Regions from separate parts of the Streptomyces sp. NPDC055287 genome, predicted to be linked through region 2. Evidence: predicted binding sites of a transcription regulator. Region 2 holds the regulator's gene; the other holds the start of a gene.

Region 1 (14,192 bases), on a different contig from region 2:
GCCTTCTCTACGCGGGCGGCGGAGCCGTGGTCAGCTCGCTGATCAGCGTCGCCGCGGGCTACGCCTTCGACAAGTACCACTTCCGGGGCAAGGAGAAGCTCTTCGGCGTGGTGCTGCTCGGCGTGCTCGTCCCGACCACCGCACTCGCCCTGCCCATGTACCTGCTCGCCAGCGAGGTGGGCATCGTCAACACCTACTGGGCCGTTCTCGTCCCCGTGCTGGTCCACCCCTTCGGGGTCTACCTCGCCCGGGTGTTCAGCGCCGGCTACATCCCGGACGAGGCCCTGGAGGCCGCCCGTATCGACGGAGCCGGCGAGCTGCGCACCTTCTGGTCCATCGGTATGCGCATGATCATGCCGGGCTTCGTGACCGTCTTCCTCTTCCAGTTCACCGCGATCTGGAACAATTTCTTCCTCCCCCTGGTGATGCTCTCGGACCAGAAGCTCTTCCCCCTGAGCCTCGGCCTGTACGCGTGGAACAGCAACGCCCACGGCGAGCCGGAGTTCTACCCGCTCGTCGTCACCGGGTCCCTCCTCGCCGTCGTCCCCCTGATCGTCGCCTTCATCTCCCTCCAGCGGCACTGGAAGGCCGGGCTCACCGCGGGAAGCGTCAAGTGACGCACGCAAACGACCGCGACCCCCGAGCGACCGAAGAGGAGCCCGAGTTCCACCATGCACCACACCACTGACAATCAGCCGTCCCTGCTGCTCTCCATGGGACCCGGCATCGCGGAACGCCTGTTCGCCGACCGCCACCGCGCCCGCCTTGCCGAGCTGGCACGCACCGACCCCGGCCTCGTCGCACACGACCTCGCCACACCCGCGCCGCCTGTCGCGACGGCGCTCGCCGAGGCCGAGGTCCTCCTCACCTGCTGGGGCGCGACCCCGCTCACCGCCGAGGTCCTCGACACCGCCCCGAATCTGCGCGCCGTCATCCACGCGGCGGGCTCCGTCAAGCACCACATCACGCAGGCCTGCTGGGACCGCGGCATCGCCGTGACCTCGGCGGCGGCCGCGAACGCCCTGCCCGTGGCCGAGTACACGCTCGCCGCGATCCTCTTCGCCGGCAAACGCGTCCTGCGCTCCGCCGCCCGCTACCGCGCCCTGCGCGCCGACCACGACTGGCGCGCGGAGCTCGACGGCGCCGGAAACCACCGCCGCACCGTGGGCATCGTCGGCGCCTCGCGCATCGGCCGCCGCGTCATCGAGCTGCTCCGCCCCTTCGACCTGGACGTCCTGCTGTACGACCCGTACGTCACCCCGCCCGAAGCCTCGGCCCTCGGCGTCGGGCTGGCGTCGCTCGACGACCTGTGCGCCCGAAGCTCCGTCGTCTCGGTCCACGCCCCGCAGCTCCCGGCCACCCACCACATGATCGGCGCCCGCCAGCTCGCCGCGATGCCGACCGGTGCGACCCTGATCAACACCGCCCGCGGCTCCCTCGTCGACGAGGCCGCCCTGCTCCCCGAGCTCGCCTCCGGCCGCCTGGACGCCGTACTCGACGTGACGGATCCCGAACTCCCGCCTGCGGACTCACGGTTGTACGACCTCCCGAACGTCCTGCTGACCCCCCACATCGCGGGCTCGCTCGGCGACGAACTGCACCGCATGGCCGACCAGTCTTTGGACGAGCTGGAGCGATACGCCGCCGGCCGCCCCTTCGCCGACCCGGTCCACCCGGCATCCCTGCGGCACTCGGCCTGAACCGCCACAATGCGCATTCCTCACTAAAATGGGACGTATTCCACCCAGGCCGGGAGGCGGGCATGAAATTCGTACAGATAATCGACTACAAGACCGAGCGGTCCGAAGACATGAACCAGCTCATGGACAAGTGGGTCGAACAGACCAAGGGCAAGCGGACCGCCACGCACAACATCATCGGCAAGGACCGGGCGGAGACGAACCACTACGTCGAGATCGTCGAATTCCCCTCGCACGAAGAGGCGATGAAGAACTCCCATCTTCCGGAGACCGACAAGACCTTCCAGGAGATGGTGGCGCTCTGTGACGGGATGCCTTCGTTCACCGACCTCGACGTGGTCCGGGACGAGCAGCTGAACAAGGACGCCTGTAGCCGGTTCTTCCTGGAGATCTGCGGCAGGGACGATCCCGCGGCCTTCAGCGAGATCTTCGCGGCCGACTACCACGACCACGACGTCGCGAACGAGCGGGACACGATGGGGGTCGACGACATCCGCATGGAGACGCTCGGCTACCGCGCGGCGTTCCCCGACTTCCAGTTCACCATCGAGGACCAGGTGGCCGAGGGCGACCGGGTCGCGACACGCTGGAGCTGGCGCGGCACCAACACCGGCGAGATGCGGGGCATGCCGGCGACCGGCAGGCCGGTGGACATGGTCGGCACCACGACCTTCCGGTTCGAGGACGGGAAGATCAAGGAGGGCTGGTGGCACTGGGACGTGCTGGGCATGATGCGCCAGCTCGGCATGGTCGAACCGCCGTCGTAGAATCCGCACCCTGCGCAAAAGGCCCCTGTTCCCGCCGCTGAAACAGCGGGGGAACAGGGGCCTTGCGCAAGCGCCGGACGTCAGCGCCGGACTTCAGTGCCCAACGTCGGCGCCAAACGTCGGCGCCAAACGTCGGCGCCAAACGTCAGCGTCAGTGCGAGTGGCCGTGGCCGCCGTGGCCGCCGTCCGCCTCGTCCTCGGCCGGCTTCTCGACGACCAGGGTCTCGGTCGTGAGCAGCAGCGACGCGATGGACGCGGCGTTCTCCAGCGCGGAGCGGGTGACCTTGACCGGGTCGATGACGCCGGCCTTGACCAGGTCGCCGTACTCGCCGGTCGCGGCGTTGAAGCCGTGGCCCTTGTCGAGCTCGCTCACCTTGGCGGTGATGACGTAGCCCTCGAGGCCGGCGTTCTCGGCGATCCAGCGCAGCGGCTCGACGACGGCGCGGCGGACGACCGCGACACCCGTGGCCTCGTCGCCGGTCTTGCCCAGGCCGCCCTCGAGCACCTTGGCGGCGTGGACCAGAGCGGAGCCACCACCGGAGACGATGCCCTCCTCGACCGCGGCGCGGGTCGCGGAGATGGCGTCCTCGAGACGGTGCTTCTTCTCCTTGAGCTCCACCTCGGTGGCGGCGCCGACCTTGATCACGCACACGCCGCCGGCCAGCTTCGCGAGGCGCTCCTGGAGCTTCTCGCGGTCCCAGTCGGAGTCCGTGGACTCGATCTCGGCCTTGATCTGGTTGACACGGCCGGCGACCTCGTCGGACTTGCCGCCGCCGTCGACGATCGTCGTGTCGTCCTTGGTGACGGTCACGCGGCGGGCGGTACCGAGCACGTCCAGGCCGGCCTGGTCGAGCTTGAGGCCGACCTCTTCGGCGATGACGGTCGCACCGGTGAGGGTGGCGATGTCGCCGAGCATGGCCTTGCGGCGGTCACCGAAGCCGGGGGCCTTCACCGCGACGGCGTTGAAGGTGCCACGGATCTTGTTGACGACCAGGGTCGACAGGGCCTCGCCCTCGACGTCCTCGGCGATGATCAGCAGCGGCTTGGAGGCGCCGGCCTGGATGACCTTCTCCAGCAGCGGCAGCAGGTCCTGGATCGAGCCGATTTTGCCCTGGTGGATCAGGATGTACGGGTCGTCGAGGACGGCCTCCATACGCTCCTGGTCGGTCACCATGTACGGCGACAGGTAGCCCTTGTCGAAGGCCATGCCCTCGGTGAAGTCGAGCTCCAGGCCGAAGGTGTTGGACTCCTCGACGGTGATGACACCGTCCTTGCCGACCTTGTCCATCGCCTCGGCGATGAGCTCGCCGACCTGCGAGTCCTGGGCGGAGAGCCCGGCCACGGCGGCGATGTCGGACTTGTCGTCGATCGGGCGGGCGTTCGCGAGGAGGTCCTCGGAGATCGCCTTGACCGCGGCGTCGATGCCCTTCTTCAGGGCGGCCGGGGAAGCGCCGGCGGCGACGTTGCGCAGACCCTCGCGGACCAGGGCCTGGGCCAGCACGGTGGCGGTGGTGGTGCCGTCACCCGCGATGTCGTTGGTCTTGGTCGCCACCTCCTTCACGAGCTGGGCACCCAGGTTCTCGTACGGGTCGTCGAGCTCGACCTCGCGCGCGATCGTGACACCGTCGTTGGTGATGGTGGGGGCGCCGAACTTCTTGTCGATGACGACGTTGCGGCCCTTGGGGCCGATCGTCACCTTCACCGTGTCGGCAAGCTTGTTGACGCCGCGCTCGAGGGCGCGACGGGCGTCCTCGTCGAACTTCAGAATCTTCGCCATGGAGCTTCTCTGTCCTCTCAAACGAAATGCGCCCCGGGCCGCCCGGCTGTCGCTGGGGGCCAGGGGCGCAGATCAAAAGCAATCTTCGGGCGAATTACTTCTCGATGATCGCGAGCACGTCGCGAGCCGAGAGGACGAGGTACTCCTCGCCGCTGTACTTCACCTCGGTGCCGCCGTACTTGCTGTACAGCACGACATCGCCGACGGATACGTCGAGCGGCAGGCGCTCGCCGTTCTCGAAGCGGCCCGGGCCCACGGCCAGGACGACGCCCTCCTGGGGCTTCTCCTTGGCGGTGTCCGGAATGACCAGGCCAGAGGCCGTGGTCTGCTCGGCGTCGAGCGGCTGGACCACAATGCGGTCCTCGAGCGGCTTGATGGCAACCTTGGAGCTGGTGGTCGTCACGGTCCGGTCTCCCCCTTCGGAGATCTCACGGGGTTAACTGATGTGGGGTGGCGACCAGGTGGATCCGTCGTCGCGGGTGCCGGACCTGCCCGTCGCTACTTTTGGCACTCACCGGTGGAGAGTGCCAACGCCGAGACTATGACGCGGTTAGCACTCGGTCAAGCGGAGTGCCAATCCGGCGCCGCCGTGCGTGTTGCCGACGGGTGCCCGCACGGGCCGGCACGGGGCCCCGCGCGGGCTGGTCGCGGTTGCGTCTCGATACCGCCAACGCCCCGTCGGGCCGTCAGGTTCCGTACGACAGTGCCGTCATGCCCGCCGCGCGGAGTGTCCAGGAGCGCCGCCCCGCGTCGGGCTGGGGCGACGCCGCCCTCGCCGTCTTCGTACTCGCGGTCGACGCGGTGGCCTGCTTCACGGCCGCGGTCATGCTCTGGGGCGAGCGCGCCGGCGAAGTGGCCGCGCTGATCACCTTCGGCGCTCTGGCCGCGGCTTTCGCTCTGACGGCGTACGGCTTCGGGAACGGCGGCCGGGCCATTACGGCATGGGTCCAGCTGCTGGCCGCTCTGCTGCTCGGCGCGACCGTGCTCTACGGCGCGGCCCGGGCGTACGACGACGCCCACCCGGAGCCCGCGCCCACGTACGACCCCGGTGGGGCCGGCCACCAGTGCCGCAGCGGGGGCGGCAGCGACGAGTGCAGGGACAGCGGCGGCTGAGCGCCCCGGAACCACGCCGGTGTCAGAGGTAGTCCTCCAGCCGGGCCACGGCGAATCCCTGCTCCTGGATCCGGCGCAGTATCCGCGTCGTCATCTCGGTGATCGTCGAGCCCTTCAGCTCACCGGGCCCCCGGAAGTGCGCGAGCACGACGTCTCCCGGCCGCAGCCGGTCGCCGTGCGCGTACCGCAGGTCGTTGATCTGCATCGACGCCCCCCACAGCACGACCGCATCGGCACCGCAGTCGCCCGCCGCCCGCAGCGTCTGGTTGTTGTACGCCCCGTACGGCGGCCGGAAGAGCCGCGGCCTGGCGCCGAAGCGGGCCTCCAGGCGGTCCTGCTGGCCGCAGATCTCGGCGCGTTGTCCGGTGTACGGGAGACCGGGCAGGTAGACGTGGCGGAGGGTGTGGTTCTGGACCGTGCTGAGGCCGCCGCCCGCCCGCCTCAGCCGGTCGAAGTGGTCGTACCCGGGCGAGGCCACGCTGTCCGTGAGGAACATGCTGATCGGCAGATTCAGCTCGTCGACCATCCGTACGAACTCGGGGTCGCGTTCGGCTCCGTCGTCGAAGGTGAGGAAGACGACCTTGTCGCGGGTCGGTACGCGGTCCACGACGAAGGGCCGCTCCGGCTTACGGACCGGGGGCGTCGGCGCCGGACGCAGCGGCGCCCGCAGTCCCCACCGCGCGTACGCCCCGGCGGGCGGGGCCGGCGGGGCGTGCGCCGGAAGCGCCGCCGCCCCCGCGTCCCGCACCTTGGGGGCGACGCTGCGCACCGCCTTGCGCCCCAGCCGCTCGATCGGGTCCACGGACTGCGCGCAGCCGGTGAGGGCCAGCGCACCGGCCGTCAGCAGTCCGGCCGTCAGCCGGTGCGCGCGCGTCACAGGTAGTCCTCCAGCCTGGCTACGGCGTACCCCTTGGCGGTGACCGTCTTCATGACCCGCCGGATCATGTCCGGCATGCTGCCCTTCCAGTCCTCCTTGCCCCGGAAGTGCGTGAGGATGATGTCGCCGGGATGCAGGTCCCGGTCCCACTCCCGCCACTCCATCCGGTCCGGGAACGCCTCGGCGGCCCACAGCGGCACCGCTTCGATGCCGCAGGATCGGGCGGCGCGCAGGGTGGCGGCGTTGTAGTTGCCGTACGGCGGCCTGAAGAGCCGGGGCCGCTTGCCGTACCGCTTCTGGATGATTTTCTGCATCCCGCAGATCTCACGCTTCTGCTGGGCGTACGAAAGGCCGGGCAGGTAGCGGTGGTTGAGGGTGTGGTTGTGCAGGGACACGCCACGGCCCTGCATCCGCTCGAAGTAGCCGTAGTTCTCGCGCACGAGGTAGTCGCTGAGGAACGCGCTGTAGGGGATGCCGAGCTCGGTCATCATCTTCAGCAGCTTCGGGTCCTTCTCCGCGCCGTCGTCCATCGTCAGGAAGACGACCCGCTCCTTGACCGGGACGGTGGTGAAGACGGGCGGCAGCCCCGGGCCCGCGCCGAAGCCCTTGCGTGTGGTGATCTTCGGTTTCACGGCGGGCGGCGGGGGCGCGGCGAGCGGGGGCCGCGCCAGGCCCCACTTCCTGGCGGCGGCGACGCGCAGGGTCTGGGTGTGCCGCAGCCGCTCCGCGTATCCGGCAAGGTCCCGGGCCGGCCCCTGCCGGTACTCCCGCTGCTGGCCGGCGGCAGGCTCGGCTGGCGGTGCGCCCCCGTCCGGCGTGTCGCCGCCCCCGGAGGCGCATCCGGAGCCGATGGCGGAGGCGAGGAGCACGGCCAGGGCCATACGGACCCGCCTACTCCCCTTCCTCTTCATATCTTCCTTTTGTCGTACTAGTTGCATGGCGTTGGATCCTGTCAGCGCCACGCACTGTCTCCGGGGCGACACCGCGACCGGGCGCGCACGGTCCCCCGGCTGGCCCACAATTGACCGGGTGAACGACCTCGATGCCCCCGATGCCCCTGACGCCCTGGACTCCTTCGCCGCCCTGCGCACCGAAGAGGGGCGCGCCCTGCTCGTCGCGCTCCGCGACCACAACCCCGCGGACGAGCTGGCGACCGCGACGCGGCTGCGCCGTGACCACCCCGCCGCGCTCGTCTCGGCGGCGCTCGGACAGGCGCGTCTGCGGCAGCGGGCGGTGGCGAAGTTCGGCGCCGAGGACGCGTACCGGATGTTCTTCACCCCGAACGGCGTCGAGCAGGCCACCCGCACGGCGGTGGCGACGTACCGCGCCGGCCGCTTCGCCGCCCTCGGTGTACGGAGCGTCGCCGACCTCTGCTGCGGCATCGGCGGCGACGCGATCGCGCTGGCCCGCGCCGGAATCTCCGTCCTGGCGGTCGACCGCGATCCGCTGACGGCCGAGGTCGCCCGCGCGAACGCCGACGCGCTCGGCCTGTCCGCCCTGATCGAGGTCCGCTGCGCCGACGTGACGGCCGTCGACACCTCCCCGTACGACGCGGTCTTCGTCGACCCGGCGCGGCGCGGCGGCCGCGGCCGGATCTTCGACCCGGAGGCATACTCCCCGCCGCTGTCCTGGGCGATCGAGGCGGCGCGTACGTCCGCGCACGCCGCACTCAAGATCGCGCCGGGCGTCCCGCACGAGGCCGTCCCCGACGACGCCGAAGCGGAGTGGATCTCGGACGGCGGGGACGTGAAGGAGGCGGTGTTCTGGTTCGGGACGGCCCCGAAGGCGGTCCGGGCCACCCTGCTCCCCGGCCCGCACACCCTGCTGGGCACCGGGCTGCCGGACCCCGAGCCCGGCAAGGTCGGCCGCTACCTCTACGAGCCGGACGGCGCGGTCGTCCGCTCGCATCTGGTGGCGGAGGTGGCGCGGCAGGTGGGCGGCCGCCTGATCGACGAGACGATCGCGTACGTGACGGCGGACGGGCTGCACCCGACGCCGTACGCCACCGCGTACGAGATCACGGATCAGATGCCCTTCGGCCTGAAGAAGCTGAAGGCGCTGCTGCGGGAGCGCGGAGTCGGCGTACTGACGGTCAAGAAGCGCGGCTCGGCGGTCGAGCCGGAGGAACTGCGCCGCAAGATGAAGCTGTCGGGGCCGCATTCGGCCACCGTCTTCCTCACGCGGGTGGCGGGCGCGCCGACGGTGCTGATCGGCCACCCGGCGGCGGGTTGAAAAAAATTGGTCCGCACGTCCTGTCACACTCGCGGACCGTGGCGCGTCAAGGCAGTGAAGTACTCACCACACACCGCCGGAGCGGGACCGCACCGGCGACCACCTGCTGAGGAGCACTGCTGATGTCCACCACCTACGTCGTCGTCACCCTCCTGGCCGCCGCCATGGCCGGCTTCTCGGCCGCTTCGGTCTTCTTCCGCGCCAAGTGGGTCGTCGAGCCGCTGGCCGACTACGGCGTCCCCGAGTCCTGGTGGCCCTGGCTCGGGGCGGCCAAGGCCGCCGGCGCGGCGGGCCTGGTGATCGGTCTCTTCGTCCCGGTCATCGGCCTCCTGGCCGGCATCGGCCTGGTCCTGTACTTCACCGGCGCCGTCGTCACGGTGGCCAGGGCCCGCTCGTACGCGCACATCCCGTTCCCCCTCGTGTACGCGGCGCCGGTGGTCGGCGCCCTGGTGCTCGGCTCCGCCTGAGGCCCGGCGCCGTACGCCCGAGAACCCGTGCCACCTCCCGGGCGCGGCCCGGCCGCCTCAGACCTTCGTGCCGCTGTCCGCGCCCACACGCACCGCCCACCGGTAGTGCGCCATGGCCTTCGCCGCCCCGATCAGCCCGGCCACCCACAGCACGACGCCGAGCCCGAAGAAGAAGACCGCGTCCACGTACGTCTCGGAGCCCGGCCGGGCGCTGACCGCGAACCCCAGTGACGACCACAGCCCGAGCCCGCACACCACCAGTGACGACAGCAGCCACGCGAGGCCGAGCCCGGGCACCCGCCACGGCGCGGCGGAGAAGCCGTCGTCGCGCCCCACTTCCGCCCACCCCGCCAGCAGCTGACGGACCGTACGGTCGCGCCGCACGCCCATCCCGATGAAGATCGAGCACGCCACGACTCCGCCGAGCCCGACCGCGCCGAAGGCCGCCCCGAGGACGGCGATCAGCGGGTCACCCGGCCCTTCGAACGCCTTGAGGGCCATCCCGACGATGCCCCACCCGAGCGCGGCACCGCCCACCAGCAGCCAGAACCGCACCAGCCGCCCCGGCCCGAGGTGGCGTGCGATCAGCTCGTCCATGGCCCGCGACCGGTCGGCGAGCATCGCCTCGGGTCCCGGCCAGGCCTGGAGGTGAGCGGGCGGCGGGGGTGGAGGAAGCGGCGTACGACGAGACATGAGCACGACACTATCCAGTGCCACCGGCGGGCCGGTTCAGGCCCCTCCGGCCGACTCGAAGCGCCAGCGGTGCACCGCCCGCGCGATCAGCCCCGCCTCGGGCTCGGGCAGTTCCGGCAGCGGCGCGTCGTACGCCGCGTCCCACCACGTCATCACGAGCACCCGGTCCTGCGGCGCCCGCAAAATCTCCGTGCGTACGGGCTCCGCCGCCAGGACCCGCGCCTGCGCCCGGGCCCATTCCAGCAGCTCCGCGCCCCTGCCCTCGGCGGCGCGAGCCTCCCACATCAGCGCGACGGTCATGAGTAGAGGTTGTCCTTGCTGATCTCGTGCACGTGATCGTGGTCGTGACCGTGGTCATGAACGGCACCCGGTACGTGCGGCTCCGTCACCGGCAGCGAGGAGTCGGCCGACAGGTCCCAGTCGGACGCGGCCCTGCCCCGCGCCACCATCTCCGCGCCGAGCGCCGCGACCATCGCGCCGTTGTCCGTGCACAGCCCCGGCCGGGGCACCCGCAGCCGGATCCCGGCCCGCTCGCACCGCTCGGCGGCCAGCGCCCGCAGCCGCGAGTTCGCGGCCACCCCGCCGCCGATCATCAGGTGGTCGACACCCTCGTCCTTGCAGGCCCGTACCGCCTTGCGCGTCAGCACGTCGACGACCGCCTCCTGGAAGGACGCCGCCACATCCCGCACGGGCACGTCCTCGCCCGCACTGCGCTTCGCCTCGATCCACCGCGCCACCGAGGTCTTCAGCCCCGAGAAGGAGAAGTCGTACGCCGCGTCGCGCGGCCCGGTCAGACCGCGCGGGAAGGCGATCGCCCTCGGGTCGCCCTCCTTCGCCAGCCGGTCGATGACGGGGCCGCCCGGGAAGCCCAGGTCCAGCACCCGGGCGATCTTGTCGAACGCCTCGCCGGCCGCGTCGTCGATGGTCGCGCCCATCGGCCGGACGTCGCTCGTGATGTCGGGGGCGAGCAGCAGCGACGAGTGCCCGCCGCTGACCAGCAGCGCCATCGTGGGCTCGGGCAGCGGTCCGTGCTCCAGCTGGTCCACGCAGATGTGCGAGGCCAGGTGGTTCACGCCGTACAGCGGCTTCCCGAGCGCGTACGCGTACGCCTTCGCCGCCGACACACCCACCAGCAGCGCGCCCGCGAGGCCCGGCCCCGCCGTCACCGCGATGCCGTCCAGGTCGGAGGCGGCGACCCCGGCCTCCTTCAGCGCGCGCCCGATCGTCGGGACCATCGCCTCCAGGTGCGCGCGCGAGGCGACCTCCGGCACGACGCCGCCGAAGCGGGCGTGCTCGTCGACGCTCGACGCGATCGCGTCGGCGAGCAGCGTCGTACCGCGCACGATTCCGACGCCGGTCTCGTCGCAGGAGGTCTCGATGCCGAGGACGAGCGGTTCGTCAGCCATGGTGAATCTCGGTTTCTTGTACGGAGGTCGCTGGGTGTGCCGGGTCGGTCGTCGTCGTCAGCCGCATCACGAGCGCGTCGATGTTGCCGGGCTGGTAGTAGCCGCGCCGGAAGCCGATCGGCTCGAAGCCGAAGCGCTCGTACAGCTTCTGCGCGCGCGTGTTGTCGACGCGCACTTCGAGGAGCACCTCGGCGCACTCGAAGGCGGTCGCGTGGCCCAGCAGGTCGGTGAGCAGCCGGGCCCCGAGCCCGGTGCCCCACTGGTCCTTCGAGACGGCGATGGTCTGTACGTCGCCCAGCCCTCCGGCGGCGGCAAACCCGGCGTACCCGACGATCCTGCCGTCCCCGTCCTCGGCCACCACGTAACGGCGGGTGGCCTGCGGCCCGCGCGCGTGCGCGAGCTCGGACCAGAACATCCCCGGGGACCAGGCGTCCTCGGGGAACAGCTCGCGCTCGAGCTCGAGCACCGGGCCGATGTCCCACCAGCGCATCTCTCTCAAGCCCGCGGTCACTTCGGCGTGACCACCTTGTAGTTCTTCGGCACCTGCGCGTCGGGACGGCGCAGATACAGCGGCAGCGGCGCCAGGAAGGGCTCACCCGCCGCGAGCTTCTCGGCGGCCAGCGACGCCAGCGCGCCGGCCGACTGGTGCTCGGGGCCGCGCGCGTCGGGGAACGCCTCGGGGTAGAGGAGAGCCCCGGAGCCGACCACCGGCAGGTCCGCGAGCTGCTCCGCGATGTCGGCGGGCCGGTCGACGGCGGGCTCGCCGACGCGCGTACGGGCATCGGCGTACCGCGCCCAGTAGACCTCCTTGCGGCGCGCGTCGGTGGCCACCGCGAACGGCGCTGTGAGCCCGGCGAGCCCGGCGGCGTACGCCAGACCGTCCAGGGTGCAGAGCCCGTGGACCGGCACTCCGAGGACCAGGCCGAAGGTCTCGGCCGTCGCGAGGCCGACGCGCAGTCCGGTGTACGGACCGGGGCCGACGCCCACGACCACCCCGGTCACGGCGTCGAGTTTCAGTCCCGCCTCGGCGAGCACGCGGTCGACGGTGGGCAGCAGCAGCTCCCCGTGACGGCGTGCGTCGACCTGACCGGCCTCGGCGACGACGGACTCGCCGTCGTGGAGGGCTACGGTGACGGCTGGGGTGGCGGTATCAACGGCGAGCAGGAGCACACAAACAGCCTACGGCCCGCGCACACCGCCCTCGGCGTCCCCCGTCCCTCCCGGCCCCTGCGCTACCGTCACCACACATACAAGCCCCGTACGAACATGAGGTGGAGCAAGGTGGCAAGGAGCAGCTCGGGAATGGTGGCCGGGCTCGTCGCGGCTGCCGTGGGGGCGGTCGCTTTCCTCGCTTACCAGGCGTCGGCAAGCGCCCCCTCCCCCGCACGGCTCGCCGAAAGCGGTGCCGGCAAGGTCCCCGCGGCGCACGCCTCGCAGCCGGCCAAGGCGCCGGCCAAGGTGAAGAACCCGCTCGCGGTGCCGGCCCAGTCCGGCACCGGTACCCGCGTCGTCTACGCGCTGGCCGAGCGACGGGTGTGGCTGGTGAACGGCGCGGGCACGGCCACCAGGATCTTCCAGGTCGCACCGAGCACGGTCAGCCCGCCGCCCGGCACGTACGCGGTCAGCTCGCGCTCGGGGACCATCACCGGCTCCGACGGGGTGCGGATCGAGCACGTCGTACGGTTCACGACGGTCGACGACGTGCCGATCGGTTTCAGCGCCGCCGTCGACGGGTCGATGCCGAGCCCGGACCCGAAGAGCAGGACCGGCGGTGTCCGCATGCCGCGGGCCGACGGCGACGCGTTGTGGAGCTTCGCGACCGTCGGCGTCAAGGTCGTGGTCGTCCCGTAAATACGCTCGTACGAGCGACGGGGGTTACGCCGCGTCGCGCTGCTGAGCGCGTTCCTCGGTGGGCAGTCCGGCGGCCTCGGACGCGTCGCTCTCCTGCGGCCGCTCTCTCGGCGGGGTGGAGACCGCCGTGGCCGCCGCGCACGAGGCCAGCAGGTCGCGCATGGAGAGAGGCTGGGTCACTTCGCGTTCTGAAGCCGGCATGGATGCCTCCTGGGCTCCGGTTGAGCAGGCGTGATTAGGTAGACCTAACCAGTCTCGGTATCCATGTGACCATGCCCGGCCTCACCGGCGCAACATCTTGCCGACGTCTTGTCGGAACGTACGGACGTCAGGCCCCCAACGCGGCCAGGTCCTCCCCGGCCCAGCGCGCGCCGATGCCGCTCACCGTCACCTGTCGCACATCGTCGGCGGCGTCCCCCACGGCCCGGTGGATGACCACATGGAGCCGGTCGTCGGACAGCTCCTCGACCTTTCCGTCGCCCCACTCGACCACCACCACCGAGTCGGGCAGCGAGACGTCGAGATCAAGGTCTTCCATCTCGTCGAGCCCGCCGCCCAGCCGGTACGCGTCGACATGCACCAGCGCGGGACCGCCGGTCAGCGACGGGTGGACGCGCGCGATGACGAACGTGGGAGAGGTCACGGCGCCGCGCACCCCGAGTCCCTCGCCGAGCCCGCGCGTCAGCGTCGTCTTGCCGGCGCCGAGCTCGCCGGTGAGCATCACGAGATCGCCGGGCCGCAGCACTTCGGCGAGCCGGCGCCCGAACTCCTGCATGAGGCCGGGCGAGGGGACGGTGTGGACGGCGGTGACGTCAGCCGCCGGGCTGTGCGGTGCTTCCATACGTCCCAACGTTAGCGGCTGCCGGTACGGCGCCCACCCTGGCCAGCAGGTCGGCGAGCCGGTCGGTGACCACCTCGGGGTGCTCCAGCATCACCAGGTGACCGGCGTCCGGGACTATCACCAGCTCGGCGTCCGGCAGCAGGCCGGCGATTCCCTCGCTGTGCTCGCTGGGCGTCACCAGGTCCTTGTCGCCCGCGAGGACCAGCACGGGCACCTCTGCGAAGATCTCCAGCGCCTCGGCCTTGTCGTGGTCCGTGAAGGCCGGATAGAACTCGGCGACCACGTCGATCGGCGTTCCCTCGATCAGCCGCTCCGCGAACCGCGCGACCGCCGGATCGACGTCCTTCGATCCGAAGGAATACCGCTTGATCAGCCCGGCGAAGAGGTCCGCCGTGGCCCGCCGCCCGCGCTCGACGATCTCCGCCTGCGTACCGAGGGCGCGCAGCACGCGCGGCAGGACGCGGCGTA
Region 2 (14,192 bases):
CGCCTCCTCGGCGTTGGGCAGGAACGCCTCGCAGTGCTCCAGGTCGGCGAGGCCGGCCAGGTCCCAGCGGCCCGTGTCGTCCCAGCCCACATCGGCGAAGAGCTTGGCACCGCGGCGGGCGGCGGTGGCGATCCACTCCTCCGTGCGGCCGGGCGTCAGGGCGGCGACGGCGGCCCGCGCGCGAGGCGGGCAGTCGGGGAACGGGCCGGGTTCGGCGGGCGGCGGGGCCTCGTGGCCGTGGGACACCATGGTCCGCTCGCCCTCGTACGCCATGGAGACGGTGACGGGCGAGTGCCAGCCGGGGACGGTGCGTGACATGGTCAGGTCGATGCCCTCGCCGTCGGCGAGCGCGTCCCAGCAGTACTCGCCGTAGTGGTCGTCGCCGAAGGCCGCGGCCAGTGACGTACGCAGGCCGAGGCGGGCCAGGGCGGTGGCCATGTTGGCCACGCCGCCGGGGCTGGAACCCATGCCCCGCGCCCAGGACTCGGTGCCGCGCACCGGGGCGCTGTCGAGGCCGGTGAAGATGATGTCGAGGAAGACCGTGCCGGTGAGGAAGACGTCGCAGCAGGGGCCGTCGGGGGCGCGGAGCCCGTCCAGCGGGTCGACGTGGGTCGGATCGCCCTGCTGACCGGTGCCGTCTTCGGCCGCTGACGTGGCCGCTGCGTACTTTCTCACCGTGCTCACCCTGCGCTCCTGTGGTGTGGTGCGGATTCAGGCCAGTGTGCCCGATACGCGCCCCCAGAGGCTCGCGGCGATACGACGGCGACTTCCGCCCCGGCCCTACCAGCGGGGCAGCGCGGGCGCGGTCCAGCTCTCGTGGCCCTCCGCCCGCCGCATCGCGGCGGCGTCGTCGCGGTCCCGCATCGCGCCGTACGCCGCCTCGTCGAGCCAGCGGCCGTGGAGCCGCTCCATGGCCTCGCGGTCCAGCTCGACGCCGAGCCCGGGGGCGTCGGAGACGGTCAGCCGGCCGCCGGTGAACGTGTGGCGCCGGGTGATGACGTCCTCGGTCTGCCACGGGTAGTGGCTGTCGCAGGAGTGGTCGAGGTGGGGGACGGTGGCGGCGACCTGGGTCATCGCGGCCAGGCTGATGCCCATGTGGGTGTTGGAGTGCATGGACAGGCCGACGCCGAAGGCCCGGCATACGGCGGCCAGTTCCCGGGTGGCCCGCAGCCCGCCCCAGTAGTGGTGATCGGAGAGGACGACCTGCACGGCGTCGGTGAGGAACGCCTCGCGGATCTCCGGAACGGTCGTCACGCACATGTTGGTGGCGAGCGGAACGTCCGTCCCGGCCGACACCTCCGCCATCGCGGCCGTCCCGGGCGCCGGGTCCTCCAGGTATTCGAGTACCCCTTGCAGCTCCCCCGCGACCTTCAGGGATGTCTCCGGCGTCCAGGCTCCGTTGGGATCGAGCCGCAGGGGCTGTCCCGGGAACGCTTCGGCGAGCGCCCGTACGGCGGCGATCTCCTGCCCGGGTTCGAAGACGCCGCCCTTGAGCTTGAACGAACGGAACCCGTGCTCGCGCGCGAACCGCCGCGCCTGCGCCACGATCCCCGGCGGGTCGAGCGCGGCCCCCCAGTCGTCGCTCTCGCCCGCGCCGCCGGGGTGCCGCTCCCAGCGGTAGAAGAGGTAAGCGCTGTACTCGACGTGGTCGCGCACCTTGCCGCCGAGGAGCACGTGCACGGGCTGCCCGTACACCTTCCCGAGCGCGTCCAGGCAGGCCACCTCGAAGGCGGAGACGACGGACAGCCGCAGCTTGTCCGCGGTCTGCGCGCCGCGCAGCCCGCCGACGTCGACGCCGTGCTCCACGCGCGCGTGGCCGACGCCGACCCGCTGCGCGAGCGTGAACAGTCCGTTCAGATCCGCGACCGAGTGACCGGGCAGCAGGTCGGCGTACGGGCGGGCCAGTTCCAGGTACTTCGTATCGCCGTACGTCTCACCGACGCCGGTGACGCCGTCCGCCGTGACCACTTCGACGACCAGTCGCGGGGTGTACGGCTGGTGTACGCCCTGGACGTTGAGGAGGGGTGGGTCGGAGATCAGGACGGGGGTCAGCCGGACGTCGGTGATGGTCAGGTCCGCCACAACTACTCATCTCCGTATGCAGACGGTGTCCACGTATGAGAATGCAGCGTAGAGAGGCGCCCGCACGGGCGTCAACGGGCCCGGCACGGGCGGAGTCGCGCGCGGCCCCGGAAGCCGGCTCAGAAGACGTAGGCGTCGACCTCGGCGAGGTACGCCTCCCTGCGCTTCTCGTCGTGATCGAGGAAGGCCGCGCGGAAGGAGTTGCGGGCCAGCTCACGCAGTTGCTCCTGGCCGAGGCCGAGCGCCTCGTGCACCGCGTGGAAGGTGTCGCCGACGTACCCGCCGAAATAGGCGGGGTCGTCGGAGTTGACGGTGACCAGCAGCCCGGCCTCCATCATCTCCCGCAGCGGGTGGTCCTCCAGGACGTCGATGGCGCGCAGCCGTACGTTCGACAGCGGGCACAGCGTCAACGGCACCCGGTCGCGCACGAGCCGCTTCACGAGCTCCGGGTCCTCCATGGAGCGCAGCCCGTGGTCGACGCGCTCGACGCCGAGGATGTCCAGCGCCTCCCAGATGTACGCCGGAGGGCCCTCCTCCCCCGCGTGCGCGACCTTCCGCAGCCCCAGGGCCTCGGCGGCCTCGTACACCGCACGGAACTTCGACGGCGGGTGCCCGACCTCCGCCGAGTCCAGGCCGACGGCCGCGATCCGGTGCAGATACGGCCTGGCGGCCTCCAGCGTCTCCAGCGCGGACTCGGCGGACTGGTCGCGCAGGAAGCACATGATCAGCTGCGTCGAGATCCCGTGCCGCTCCTCGCTCCGGTCCAGGGCGCGGGCCAGTCCTTCGACGACCGTGCCGATCCCGACTCCGCGCGCGGTGTGCGCCTGCGGGTCGAAGAAGATCTCGGCGTGCCGTACGCCCTGAGCAGCCGCCCGCGCCAGGTAGGCGTCGGCGAGCCGGTCGAAGTCGTCCTCGGTGCGCAGGACGGCCATCAGCGCGTAATACAGGTCGAGGAACGACTGGAGGTCGTCGAAGAGGTAGGCGCGGCGGAGCTCTTCGGTGGTGGAGTACGGCAGCACCACGGCGTTGCGCGCGGCGAGCTCGAAGGCCAGCTCGGGTTCGAGGGTGCCTTCGATGTGGAGGTGGAGTTCGGCCTTGGGGAGGTGCATGAGGGGTCTTCTCGTTCAGGGGCGCTTGGGGAGGGGGACTCGCAGCAGGTCGGCGGCGACGGTCAGCTCGCCGTCGAAACCGGCTGACCGCGCCTGGTGTTCGAAGACCTGAGGATCGCTGTAGCGCTGCGAGAAGTGGGTGAGGACCAGGTGGCGTACGCCGGCTTCCCGTGCGACGCGGGCGGCCTGGCCGGCCGTCAGATGGCCGTGCTCGGCGGCGAGCCGCACGTCCTCGTCGAGGAACGTCGACTCGATGACGAGCATGTCGCAGCCCTCCGCGAGGGCGTACACGCCGTCGCAGAGCCGGGTGTCCATGACGAACGCGAAACGCTGCCCGCGACGCTCCTCGCTGACCTGGCCGAGCGTGACATCGCCGAGCCGGCCGTCGCGCTGGATGCGGCCGACGTCGGGGCCCTTGATGCCGTGTTGGGCGAGCAGCGAGGGCAGCATGCGGCGCCCGTCCGGCTCGGTGAGCCGGTAGCCGTACGACTCGACGGGGTGCGACAGCCTGGCCGCGTCCAGGACGTACGAGCGACCGGTGGCCAGAGGCCCGTCGGCGGCGACCGGCGCTTCGGTCAGCCGGACCGTCTCGCGGTAGGCCGTGGCGTACCGCAGGCGGTCGAAGAAGCGCTGCCCGCTTGCCGGGTAGTGCGCGGTGACGGGGTGCGGGACGCGGTCGAGGTTGATGCGCTGGATCACTCCGGCGAGGCCGAGCGAGTGGTCACCGTGGAAGTGGGTGACGCAGATCCGGTTGATGTCGTGCGCGGCCACGCCCGCCCGCAGCATCTGGCGCTGGGTGCCCTCGCCGGGATCGAAGAGGATGCCCTCGCCGTCCCAGCGCAGGAGGTAGCCGTTGTGGTTGCGGTGCCGGGTGGGGACCTGGCTGGCGGTGCCGAGGACCACCAGCTCTCGTGCGGACACAGATCTTCCTTAGCCGGGGGGCCAGTTGAGGCCGCGGCCGCCCAGGACGTGGGCGTGCGCGTGGAAGACGGTCTGGCCGGCTCCGGAGCCGGTGTTGAAGACGACGCGGTAGCCGGTGCGGTCGACCTTCTCGTCGGCGGCGACGTTGCCCGCCTCGGTCAGCACGTCCGCGAGGATCTGCGGCTCGGCGGCGGCCAGCGCGGCGGCGTCCGCGTGGTGCGCCTTGGGGATGACCAGGACGTGCGTCGGAGCCTGGGGGTTGATATCGCGGAACGCGACGGTCGTGTCCGTCTCACGGATGACCGTAGCGGGCACCTCCCCCGCGGCGATCTTGCAGAACAGGCAGTCTGCCTGCGGTTGTCCCGTCATGGTCCTGGCCTCCTCGAATGCGGCTGGATCGGGATGTTCCGATACCGATCAAGTATGGCCGCATGCTATCCGCCGCCGTGACGGACGGGGCTGACGAGGTGTTGCCGTCACTTGGCGGGAGCGCAGGTGCACGTCGGGCCGGGGGCGACGGTGACGGTGGCCGTGACGGTCACGGTCGGGCGGCCGGGGCCGCTCGGCAGGGGCGGCGCCGGGTGTGTTCCGGGGTTGCCCGGTGCGGTCGGTGTGCGGGGTGTGCCAGGTGCGCCGGGCGTGCTCGGTGCGGCATGGCAGTCGCCGAGCACATCGGCCCGGAACACGGTCCTTCCGCCCGTCTCGGCCGTCAGGTCACCGCGCACGCACCGCCCGTAGCGCTCCTCGGTCACCTTGCCGTCGATACGGATCGCCTGCCCGTCCCTGGTCTCGCCCTCGCAGTCGACGGAGGCGACCGCGCGGCTCGGTCCGGTCGCCGTGGCCCGGCGGGTGTCGCTGGTTGCCCTGCCGGCCCCGGCCTCGCCGGGCTGTCGACGTACAGCTCATCCACCGTACGTCGATGCCCGCCCGTTCCAGGGCGCGGGTGCCGGCCCGATCGGTGGTCATGTCGACGGTCACCGCACTCAGCCCGTCGGCTCCCGGTTCGCAGGCCGGGATTCCCGCAACTGCCGCACCGGCGAGGCCGATCGCCACCAGGGTCCGCTCGATTGCCCCCACGAACGGCAGCCTCGCACCGCTCCCCCGCCCGAGAAAGAGGAGTTGCGGCCACGCTTGTCAGGACCGGCGGCTGTCAGGACCAGCGGCCGGTGCGGCCCAGCAGCAGCGCCGCCGCCGCGGTCCCGGCGGTCGACGTACGCAGCACACTGCTCCCCAGCCGGTACGGCTTCGCCCCGGCCTCCGCGAACACCGCCAACTCCTCGGGCGACACGCCTCCTTCCGGCCCGACCACCAGCACGACGGACCCCGTCACGGGGAGTCCGGCGGTGGCGAGCGCCCCGCTGCCCACGGACGCGTCCTCGTGCAGTACGGCAGCGAAGTCCGCCGTGGCCAGCAGCGCGCCCACCTGCTTCGTCGTCAGCGCCTCCCCCACCTCGGGGAAGCGCAGCCTGCGCGACTGCTTGCCCGCCTCACGGGCCGTGGCCCGCCACTTCGCGAGGGACTTCGCACCCCGGTCGCCGCGCCACTGCGTGATGCAGCGGGACGCCTGCCACGGCACGATGGCGTCGACGCCGGTCTCCGTCATCGTCTCGACGGCCACTTCGCCCCGGTCACCCTTGGGGAGCGCCTGTACGACGGTGATGCGCGGGGCCGGTTCCGGTTCGACGGTCACGTCCGTCACCTCGACGACGAGCCGGTCCTTGCCCTCGGCCGCCACCACGACGGCCGCCGCTCCTGTACCGAGCCCGTCCGTCAGGACGACGTGCTCCCCGGCGTTCAACCGCCGGACCGAGACGGCGTGCCGCCCCTCGGGGCCTTCGAGCACGTACGGGCCCTTCGCCGGTACGGCGTCGACGACGAACACCGGCGCCGTCATGCCGCACCGCCCGTGCCCCGCAGGTCGAGTGCCGCGCGCGCCGCGTCGGACTCGGCCGCCAGGACCTCGACCAGCTGCCCGGCCGGCATCTCGCGCGCCATCCGGTGCCCCTGCCCGGCCCACAGCGCCATGCCCTGGGCGTCGCCCGCCTTGGCGGCGGCCTTGCGCAGGCCGGAGGTGATGTGGTGCACCTGGGGATAGGCGGCCGGGGCGTACGGGCCGTGCTCGCGCATGAAGCGGTTGACGAGACCGCGGGCGGGACGTCCCGAGAACGCCCGGGTGAGCTCCGTGCGTACGAACAGCGGATTGGTCATGGCCTGCTTGTGCAGGACGTTCGCGCCGGACTCGGGGCACACCAGGAACGCCGTGCCGAGCTGCGCCGCGTCGGCGCCGAGCGCGAGGACCGCGGCGACCTGCGCGCCACGCATCAGGCCGCCCGCCGCGACGATCGGCAGCTGCACGGTCTCGCGCACCTGCGCGACGAGGGACAGCAGTCCGATGCCGGTGCCGTCGTTCTTGGGGTCGTCGCGATGCGTTCCCTGGTGGCCGCCGGCCTCGACGCCCTGGACGCACACGGCGTCGGCTCCGGTCCACTGGGCGATCTGTGCCTCTTCGGGCGTGGTGACGGTCACGACGGTCAGCGTGCCGGCCTTGGCGAAGGCGTCGAGGACGGGACGGGTGGGACAGCCGAAGGTGAAGGAGACGACGGGGACGGGGTCGTCGATGAGGATGGCCAGCTTGGCTTCGTAGCCGTCGTCGGCGCAGTTGTCGGGTTCACCGAGGGGGGTGTCGTACCAGTCGGCCTCGCCGGCGAGCTGATGCCGGTAGACCTCCACGGAGGCGGGGTCTGCCTGGCTCGGCTGCGGCATGAAGAGATTGACGCCGAACGGCCGGCCCGTCAGGCCCCGCAGCTGCTTGATCTCCTCGTACATGCCGTCCGCGGTCTTGTACCCGGCGGCAAGAAACCCGAGACCACCGGCTTCGCAGACAGCGGCGACGAGCTGAGGACAGGAGGCGCCACCCGCCATGGGGGCCTGCACGATCGGATAACGGCAAAGATCGGTCAGTGCGGAGGACATGAACGCATAGTTTCATGCCCTCCGCACTGCACCGAATCGAGGCTTCGGCCGTCGCGGAGGCGAGCGCCTCCAGGACCCCGGCCGGGCCCGCGAGCGCCTAGCGCCCGTTGAAAGCGTCCTTCAGGCGCGAGAACAACCCCTGCTGCCCCGGCTGGAACTGACCCGTCGGGCGTTCCTCGCCGCGCAGCTTCGCGAGCTGGCGCATCAGGTCTTCCTGCTGCGGGTCCAGCTTCGACGGAGTCAGCACCTCCACGTGCACGATCAGGTCGCCGCGACCGCCGCCCCGCAGGTGCGTGATGCCACGCCCGTGCAGCGGGATCGACTGCCCGGACTGCGTGCCCGGACGTACGTCGATCTCCTCGACCCCGTCGAGCGTCTCCAGCGGGCACTTCGTACCCAGTGCCGCCGCCGTCATCGGGATCGTGACCGTGCAGTGCAGGTCGTCTCCGCGCCGCTGGAACACCGCGTGCGGCAGCTCGTGGATCTCGACGTACAGGTCACCGGCCGGGCCGCCACCCGGGCCGACCTCGCCCTCGCCCGCGAGCTGGATCCGCGTGCCGTTGTCGACACCGGCCGGGATCTTGACCGTCAGCGTCCGGCGCGAGCGCACGCGCCCGTCACCGGCGCACTCCGGGCACGGAGTCGGTACGACCGTGCCGAAGCCCTGGCACTGCGGGCAGGGGCGCGAGGTCATGACCTGCCCCAGGAAGGACCGGGTGACCTGCGAGACCTCGCCGCGGCCGCGGCACATGTCACAGGTCTGGGCGGAGGTGCCGGGTGCGGCGCCCTCGCCCGAGCACGTCGTACACACGACGGCCGTGTCGACCTGGATGTCCTTCGTCGTGCCGAAGGCCGCCTCGTTGAGGTCGATCTCCAGCCGGATCATCGCGTCCTGGCCGCGCCGCGTCCGCGACCGCGGGCCGCGCTGCGACGCCGTACCGAAGAACGCGTCCATGATGTCCGAGAAGTTCCCGAAGCCGCCCTGGCCGAAGCCGCCGGCTCCGCCGCCCGCCTGCGAGAGGGGGTCGCCGCCGAGGTCGTAGACCTGCTTCTTCTGCGGGTCCGACAACACCTCGTACGCGGCGTTGATCTCCTTGAAGCGCTCTTGCGTCTTGGGATCGGGATTCACGTCCGGGTGGAGCTCACGCGCCAGCCGCCGGAATGCCTTCTTGATCTCATCCTGGGAAGCGTCGCGGCGTACGCCGAGTACGGCGTAGTAGTCGGTGGCCACTTACGACTCCGCCAGGATCTGTCCGACGTAACGTGCCACTGCGCGTACCGCTCCCATCGTTCCGGGGTAGTCCATGCGGGTCGGTCCGACCACGCCGAGTTTGGCGACTGCTTCGTCGCCCGAACCGTAGCCGACTGCGACGACGGACGTGGAGCTGAGCCCTTCATGGGCGTTCTCGTGCCCGATTCGTACGGTCATGCCTGAGTCCGTTGCCTCACCCAGCAGCTTGAGGAGCACGACCTGCTCCTCCAGTGCCTCCAGCACGGGCCGGATGGTGAGGGGGAAATCATGCCCGAAGCGGGTGAGATTGGCGGTGCCGCCGATCATCAGCCGCTCCTCGGTCTCCTCGACCAGAGTCTCCAGGAGGGTGGACAGGACCGTCGAAACGGTTCCTCGGTCCTCCTTGTCGAAGGATTCGGGGAGGTCCTGCACCAGCTGAGGCACGTCCGCGAAGCGGCGCCCCACGACCCGGCTGTTGAGCCGGGCACGCAGGTCCGCGAGGGACGTCTCACCGAAGGGCGCGGGGCAGTCGATCATGCGCTGCTCGACCCGTCCGGTGTCCGTGATGAGCACGAGCATCAGGCGGGCGGGGGCCAGTGAGAGAAGTTCCACATGCCGAACCGTCGACCGGGTCAGCGACGGGTACTGCACCACGGCGACCTGCCGGGTCAGCTGCGCGAGCAGCCGCACCGTACGGGCCACCACGTCGTCGAGGTCGACCGCACCGTCCATGAAGTTCTGGATGGCGCGGCGCTCGGGCGACGACAGGGGCTTGACGCCCGCGAGCTTGTCGACGAACAGGCGGTAGCCCTTGTCCGTCGGGATGCGGCCGGCACTCGTATGAGGCTGGGCGATGAAGCCCTCGTCCTCGAGGGCCGCCATGTCGTTGCGGACAGTGGCCGGCGAGACGCCGAGCTTGTGCCGCTCGGTGAGCGCCTTGGAGCCGACGGGCTCCTCGGTGCCCACATAGTCCTGAACGATGGCGCGCAGCACCTCGAGTCTGCGTTCGCTGAGCATCGCGCACCACCTCCAGCTGGTCGGTCGTTCGGTGTCTGCCTGGCACTCACTGCGGGCGAGTGCCAGCAGCCCCCGGCCCAGTGTACGGCGGGCAGGTACGCCCCTAGCAAGGGCGGCCGGTCACGTTGTCGCGCGAGTCACCGCGCGACGGCCCTGTTCAGCGGGCGGAAGCCCCGGGGATGGGTCTAGCGTCGCGGTATGGACGTCAGTTGGGAAGAGGCAGGCTGGGAGCGGCTCGCACCGGGGGTGGGGCGGCGGCGTATGCCCGTCTGGGACGCCACTGTGGGCCTGGTGGCGGGGGGCGACGGCGGCGCGCTGCTCGTCGACACAGGGGCGACTCTGCGCGAGGGCGCGGAGCTGCGGGCCCAGGCGCAGCGGCTGCTCGGTCCCGGCCGGAGAGTGACGCACATCGCCCTCACCCACCCACATTTCGATCATGTGCTGGGTACGGCGGCGTTCTCGGGCACCGAGGTGTACGGAGCGGTGGGAATCGACGACCTGCTGCGGCGGGACCGCGACGCGCTGCGGGACGACGCGGTGCGGCACGGGGTGGAACGGGGCGCGGCGGCGGAGGCGGCGGACGTGCTCGTCGCGCCGCACCACACGGTGTGCGGCGAGTGGACGCTGGACCTGGGCGGCCGTCAGGTGCTGCTCGCGAACGTCGGTCCCGGGCACAGCGGCCACGACCTGGCGGTGCTGGTGCCGGGCAGCCCCGAGGTCGTGTTCTGCGGCGACCTGGTGGAGGAGTCGGGTACGCCCCAGGCCGGCCCGGACGCCCACCCGTCCCACTGGCCGGCGGCCCTGGACCGGCTGCTCGCGCTGGGCGGCGAGAACGCGGCGTACGTGCCGGGGCACGGGGCGGTGGTGAACGCGGCGTATGTACGTGCGCAGCGCGACGCGTTGGCGGCGCGATTCGACGTGTCGTGACGTGGGCCCGGCGCTATCGTCGGCGGAATGCGCAGCCGACAGTACGGGCCGGACCTCACCCCGCCCTGGAAGAAGACCGCCCCTGTTCCCGAAGTCCCCGCCGAGGCCGATCTGGTCGTGGAGGAAGTCACCACCGGTTTCTGCGGTGCGGTGATCCGGTGCGAGAAGACGGCGCAGGGGCCGACGGTGACCCTGGAGGACCGCTTCGGGAAGCACCGGGTGTTCCCGATGGAACCGCGCGGCTTCCTGCTGGAGGGCCGCGTCGTGACCCTGGTACGTCCGTCCTCCGCCGCGGCGACGCGGCCCGCCCGTACGGCGTCGGGCTCGGTGGCCGTGCCGGGGGCGCGGGCGCGGGTCGCGCGGGCCGGACGGATCTACGTCGAGGGGCGCCACGACGCGGAGCTGGTCGAACGGGTGTGGGGTGACGATCTGCGCATCGAGGGCGTGGTCGTGGAGTACCTGGAAGGCATCGACGACCTGCCCGCGATCGTCGCGGACTTCGCCCCGGCGCCGGACGCGCGGCTGGGCGTGCTGGTCGACCACCTGGTCCCCGGTTCGAAGGAGTCCCGCATCGCGGCGCAGGTCACGGACGCGAGTGTGCTGGTCGTCGGACACCCGTACATCGACGTGTGGGAGGCGGTGAAGCCGTCCGCCGTGGGCATCCGGGCCTGGCCGAAGGTGCCGAGGGGGCAGGACTGGAAGACGGGCGTGTGCCGGGGGCTGGGCTGGCCGGAGAACACGGGGGCGGCGTGGCAGCGGATCCTGGGGTCGGTCCACTCGTACCGGGACCTGGAGCCCGCGCTGCTGGGGCGGGTGGAGGAACTGATCGATTTCGTCACGGCGCCGACCGGGGGGTGACGGCAGGCGGTACCGGGGCGGGTGCGAGGGCCCCGCAACGGGCGATTCCATCCCGTCCGGCGTTTGAGGACACGCCCGCTGGGCGTCGCGGGGGCTCGCCCCCGGTTCGGACAGGGGCGGGTGGGGGAACAGCACCGCCGCAGGCAACCGCACAGCGCCGCGCCCGCCCGTCGGCACCGCCCCGACCCGCACCGCCCGGTCAGTCCACCAGGTCCCGGACCACCGCGTCCGCCAGCAGCCGGCCCCGCAGCGTCAGCACCGCCCGCCCTCCCGCGAACGGCTCCGGCGCCAGCAGACCGTCCGCGAGCGCCCGCTCCGCCGCCGCGAGCCCCGCGGGGGCCAGCAGCGACAGCGGGCAGCCGTCCGCGAGGCGCAGCTCCAGCAGGATGCGCTCCACGCGCCGGTCCTCCGCCGGGAGCACCTCACGCCCGGCGCCCGGCGACCGTCCGTCCCCCAGCGCCTGCGCGTACGCGCCCGGGTGCTTGACGTTCCACCACCGGACCCCGCCGACATGGCTGTGGGCGCCGGGGCCCGCGCCCCACCAGTCCGCTCCGCGCCAGTACAGCTCGTTGTGCAGGCATCGCGCCGCGTCCGAAGTCGCCCAGTTCGACACTTCGTACCACTCGAAGCCCGCCGCCGAGAGCGCGGACTCCGTCATCAGGTACCGGTCGGCGTGTACGTCGTCGTCCGTCATCGGCACCTCGCCCCGCCGGATCCGCCGCGCCAGCTGCGTCCCCTCCTCCACGATCAGCGCGTACGCGCTGACGTGGTCGGGACCGGCGCCGATCGCCGCGTCAAGCGACGCCTGCCAGTCCGCGTCGGACTCACCCGGAGTGCCGTAGATGAGGTCGAGGTTGACGTGCTCGAAGCCCGCCGCCCGTGCCTCCGCGACACACGCCTCGGGCCGGCCGGGCGTGTGCGTACGGTCGAGGATCTTCAGTACGTGCTGCTTCGCGCTCTGCATGCCGAACGAGACCCTGTTGAAGCCACCGGCCCGCAGCTCCGCCAGATACTCCGGGTTCACCGACTCCGGATTCGCCTCCGTCGTGACCTCCGCGTCGTCCGCGAGCCCGAACTCGTCCCGGATCGCCCCCAGCATCCGTACGAGATCACCCGCCGCCAGCAGCGTCGGCGTACCGCCGCCCACGAAGACGGTCCGTACCGGACGGGGATCGTCGCCGAGCACCTTCCTCGCGAGGCGGACCTCCTCCACCAGCGTGTCCGCGTAGTTGTCGCGCGAGGCCAGCGCACCGCCCGAGCCGCGCAGCTCGGTCGCCGTGTAGGTGTTGAAGTCGCAGTAGCCGCAGCGCGTCGCGCAGTACGGAACGTGCAGGTAGAAGCCGAGCGGCCGCTCGGCCGCGCCGGCCAGGGCGTGCGGTGGCAGCGCCCCGTCTTCGGGCATGGGCTCACCGTCGGGCAGTACAGAAGGCATGCCCCCATTGTCACAGCTCCGGTCACATTGCCTGGAGGACCAGCAGTGCCACGTCGTCGTCGGGCGGTGTCGGCGAGAAATCGTGCACCTCGCGCATGATCCTCTCTGCGACACCCTGCGCGCTCAGCCCCACGCACCGCCCGAGCGCCGCCGCCAGCCCGTCGGCGTCGTCGAACATGCGCCGCCCGGAGCGCCGCTCGGTCACGCCGTCCGTGACGCACAGCAGGGTGTCGCCCGCCCGGAGGACGAAGGTCTCGCTCTCGTACGTCACGTCGTCGACGACGCCGAGCAGCATCTGGGAGACGGCGGCCGGCCGTACGCTCCCGTCGGGCCGGAGCACGAGCGGCAGCGGGTGCCCCGCGCAGGCGAGCGTGCACCGCACCCCGCCGCCGTCGTCGGGCGCGAGCGGCACCAGTTCGCCGTACAGGAGCGAGAGGAAGCGGGGCTGCGGCGCGGCGTCCAGCAGGCTGAGCGGTCCGGGGGGCCCGGCGGGGCCGTCGCCGGCTCCGGCCGAGACCACCGCCATCCTCGCGGTCGCCTCCGCCGCCTCCACCGCGTCGTCGAGCAGCAGCCCGTTGAGCCGCCCCAGTACCTCGCCGACCGCCCGGCCCTCGCGCGCGAGCAACCGCAGCCACGGTCGGACGAGGCCGGTGACGACCGCCGCTTCGGGGCCGTTGCCCTGGACGTCGCCGAGGGAGAAGGACCAGCTGCCTCGCGCGCCGGGGAAGACGTCGTAGAAGTCGCCGCCCGCGACGCCCTGCCCGCGCGGCTCGTAGACGAGGGCCTTGGCGACGCCGGGGATGTCGGCCATCTGACCCGGCAGCAGCGCCCGCTGGAGGACGTGGCTGATGGTGGCCTGGCGGGTGTACTGGCGGGCGGCGGCGACGGCCAGGGCGACCCGGCGTACGAAGTCCTCGATGAGGCCGGTCACCTCGTCGGGCATCCGCGTCAGCGCCGCCCGCCCCAGCATCAGCGTCCCGAGCCCGCGGCCGCCCGCGATCAGCCGGTACGCGACCGCGGCGCCGCCGGTGCCGTGAGTACCGTCTGCGCCCTCAGCTCCCTCGGCGCCCTCAGCCCGCTCCGTACCGTCGGCGCCTTCGCCGTCCGCCATTCCTGGCCACGGCACGGGCACGGGGCCGCCGCGCGCGGAGTCCGGCAGGACAGGCGGCTCCTTCTCGACGTGTCCGCGCAGGTCCTCGATGCTGGACTCGCGCTGGTGCCAGACGCGGGCCAGACGGGGCACCGCGCCCTCCTCCTCCAGCCACACCGCGCACCAGTCCGCCAGCCTCGGCACCAGAAGCTGCGCGGCGAGCGCCGCGATCATGTCCTCGTCGAACTGGCCCGTCAGCAGGTCGGACGCCTCGGCGAGGAAGGACAGCGCGCCCCGGTTGATCCAGTCGCTGTCGTACTCGCGCGCCGTCCGCCGGGGTACGGGCGCCAGAATCTCGGCGGCGCGCAGCCCGCGTTGCAGCGCCTGCTCGGCGCTGTCGGCCGGCCCGGCGGGCACGATCGGGTGTGCGCCCTCGATGGCGATCCGGGCCCAGACGGTCTTGAGGCCGGCGCGGTAGGTGACGCCCCAGCACGCGGAAAGGGCGGCGACCAGGTGCAGGCCGCGCCCGAACTCGTGGCCGCCCGCCGCTGA

Evidence for each region. The regulator HrcA, encoded in region 2, represses chaperone genes, less so after heat shock. The targets are predictions, from matches to a motif close to TTNGCACTCNGNNNNNCNGAGTGCNAA.
Region 1: a site for HrcA is predicted at 4,795-4,821, ahead of groES (co-chaperone GroES). Genes of this name have one in related genera too.

What each region holds. Positions count from the first base shown of each region.
Region 1 is NZ_JBSHNE010000009.1:72,563-86,754, forward strand. Features, by position in the region: gene ACWIHY_RS16495 (carbohydrate ABC transporter permease) at 1-617, shown strand, start outside; gene ACWIHY_RS16500 (hydroxyacid dehydrogenase) at 672-1,700, shown strand; gene ACWIHY_RS16505 (ester cyclase) at 1,763-2,467, shown strand; gene groL (chaperonin GroEL) at 2,619-4,244, opposite strand; gene groES (co-chaperone GroES) at 4,339-4,647, opposite strand; gene ACWIHY_RS16520 (DUF6234 family protein) at 4,956-5,357, shown strand; gene ACWIHY_RS16525 (polysaccharide deacetylase family protein) at 5,380-6,234, opposite strand; gene ACWIHY_RS16530 (polysaccharide deacetylase family protein) at 6,231-7,115, opposite strand; gene ACWIHY_RS16535 (class I SAM-dependent methyltransferase) at 7,264-8,466, shown strand; gene ACWIHY_RS16540 (DoxX family protein) at 8,589-8,933, shown strand; gene ACWIHY_RS16545 (hypothetical protein) at 8,991-9,626, opposite strand; gene ACWIHY_RS16550 (hypothetical protein) at 9,663-9,926, opposite strand; gene tsaD (tRNA (adenosine(37)-N6)-threonylcarbamoyltransferase complex transferase subunit TsaD) at 9,923-11,032, opposite strand; gene rimI (ribosomal protein S18-alanine N-acetyltransferase) at 11,025-11,522, opposite strand; gene tsaB (tRNA (adenosine(37)-N6)-threonylcarbamoyltransferase complex dimerization subunit type 1 TsaB) at 11,540-12,202, opposite strand; gene ACWIHY_RS16570 (hypothetical protein) at 12,335-12,883, shown strand; gene ACWIHY_RS16575 (hypothetical protein) at 12,908-13,084, opposite strand; gene tsaE (tRNA (adenosine(37)-N6)-threonylcarbamoyltransferase complex ATPase subunit type 1 TsaE) at 13,212-13,724, opposite strand; gene ACWIHY_RS16585 (alpha/beta fold hydrolase) at 13,696-14,192, opposite strand, start outside.
Region 2 is NZ_JBSHNE010000010.1:101,394-115,585, reverse strand. Features, by position in the region: gene ACWIHY_RS18080 (carbohydrate kinase family protein) at 1-597, opposite strand, end outside; gene ACWIHY_RS18075 (enolase C-terminal domain-like protein) at 781-2,082, opposite strand; gene ACWIHY_RS18070 (adenosine deaminase) at 2,202-3,191, opposite strand; gene ACWIHY_RS18065 (ribonuclease Z) at 3,207-4,112, opposite strand; gene ACWIHY_RS18060 (histidine triad nucleotide-binding protein) at 4,122-4,481, opposite strand; gene ACWIHY_RS18055 (hypothetical protein) at 4,589-4,864, opposite strand; gene ACWIHY_RS18050 (16S rRNA (uracil(1498)-N(3))-methyltransferase) at 5,263-6,006, opposite strand; gene ACWIHY_RS18045 (nitronate monooxygenase) at 6,003-7,085, opposite strand; gene dnaJ (molecular chaperone DnaJ) at 7,183-8,316, opposite strand; gene hrcA (heat-inducible transcriptional repressor HrcA) at 8,317-9,333, opposite strand; gene ACWIHY_RS18030 (MBL fold metallo-hydrolase) at 9,532-10,260, shown strand; gene ACWIHY_RS18025 (DUF3097 domain-containing protein) at 10,288-11,118, shown strand; gene hemW (radical SAM family heme chaperone HemW) at 11,318-12,550, opposite strand; gene ACWIHY_RS18015 (SpoIIE family protein phosphatase) at 12,573-14,192, opposite strand, start outside.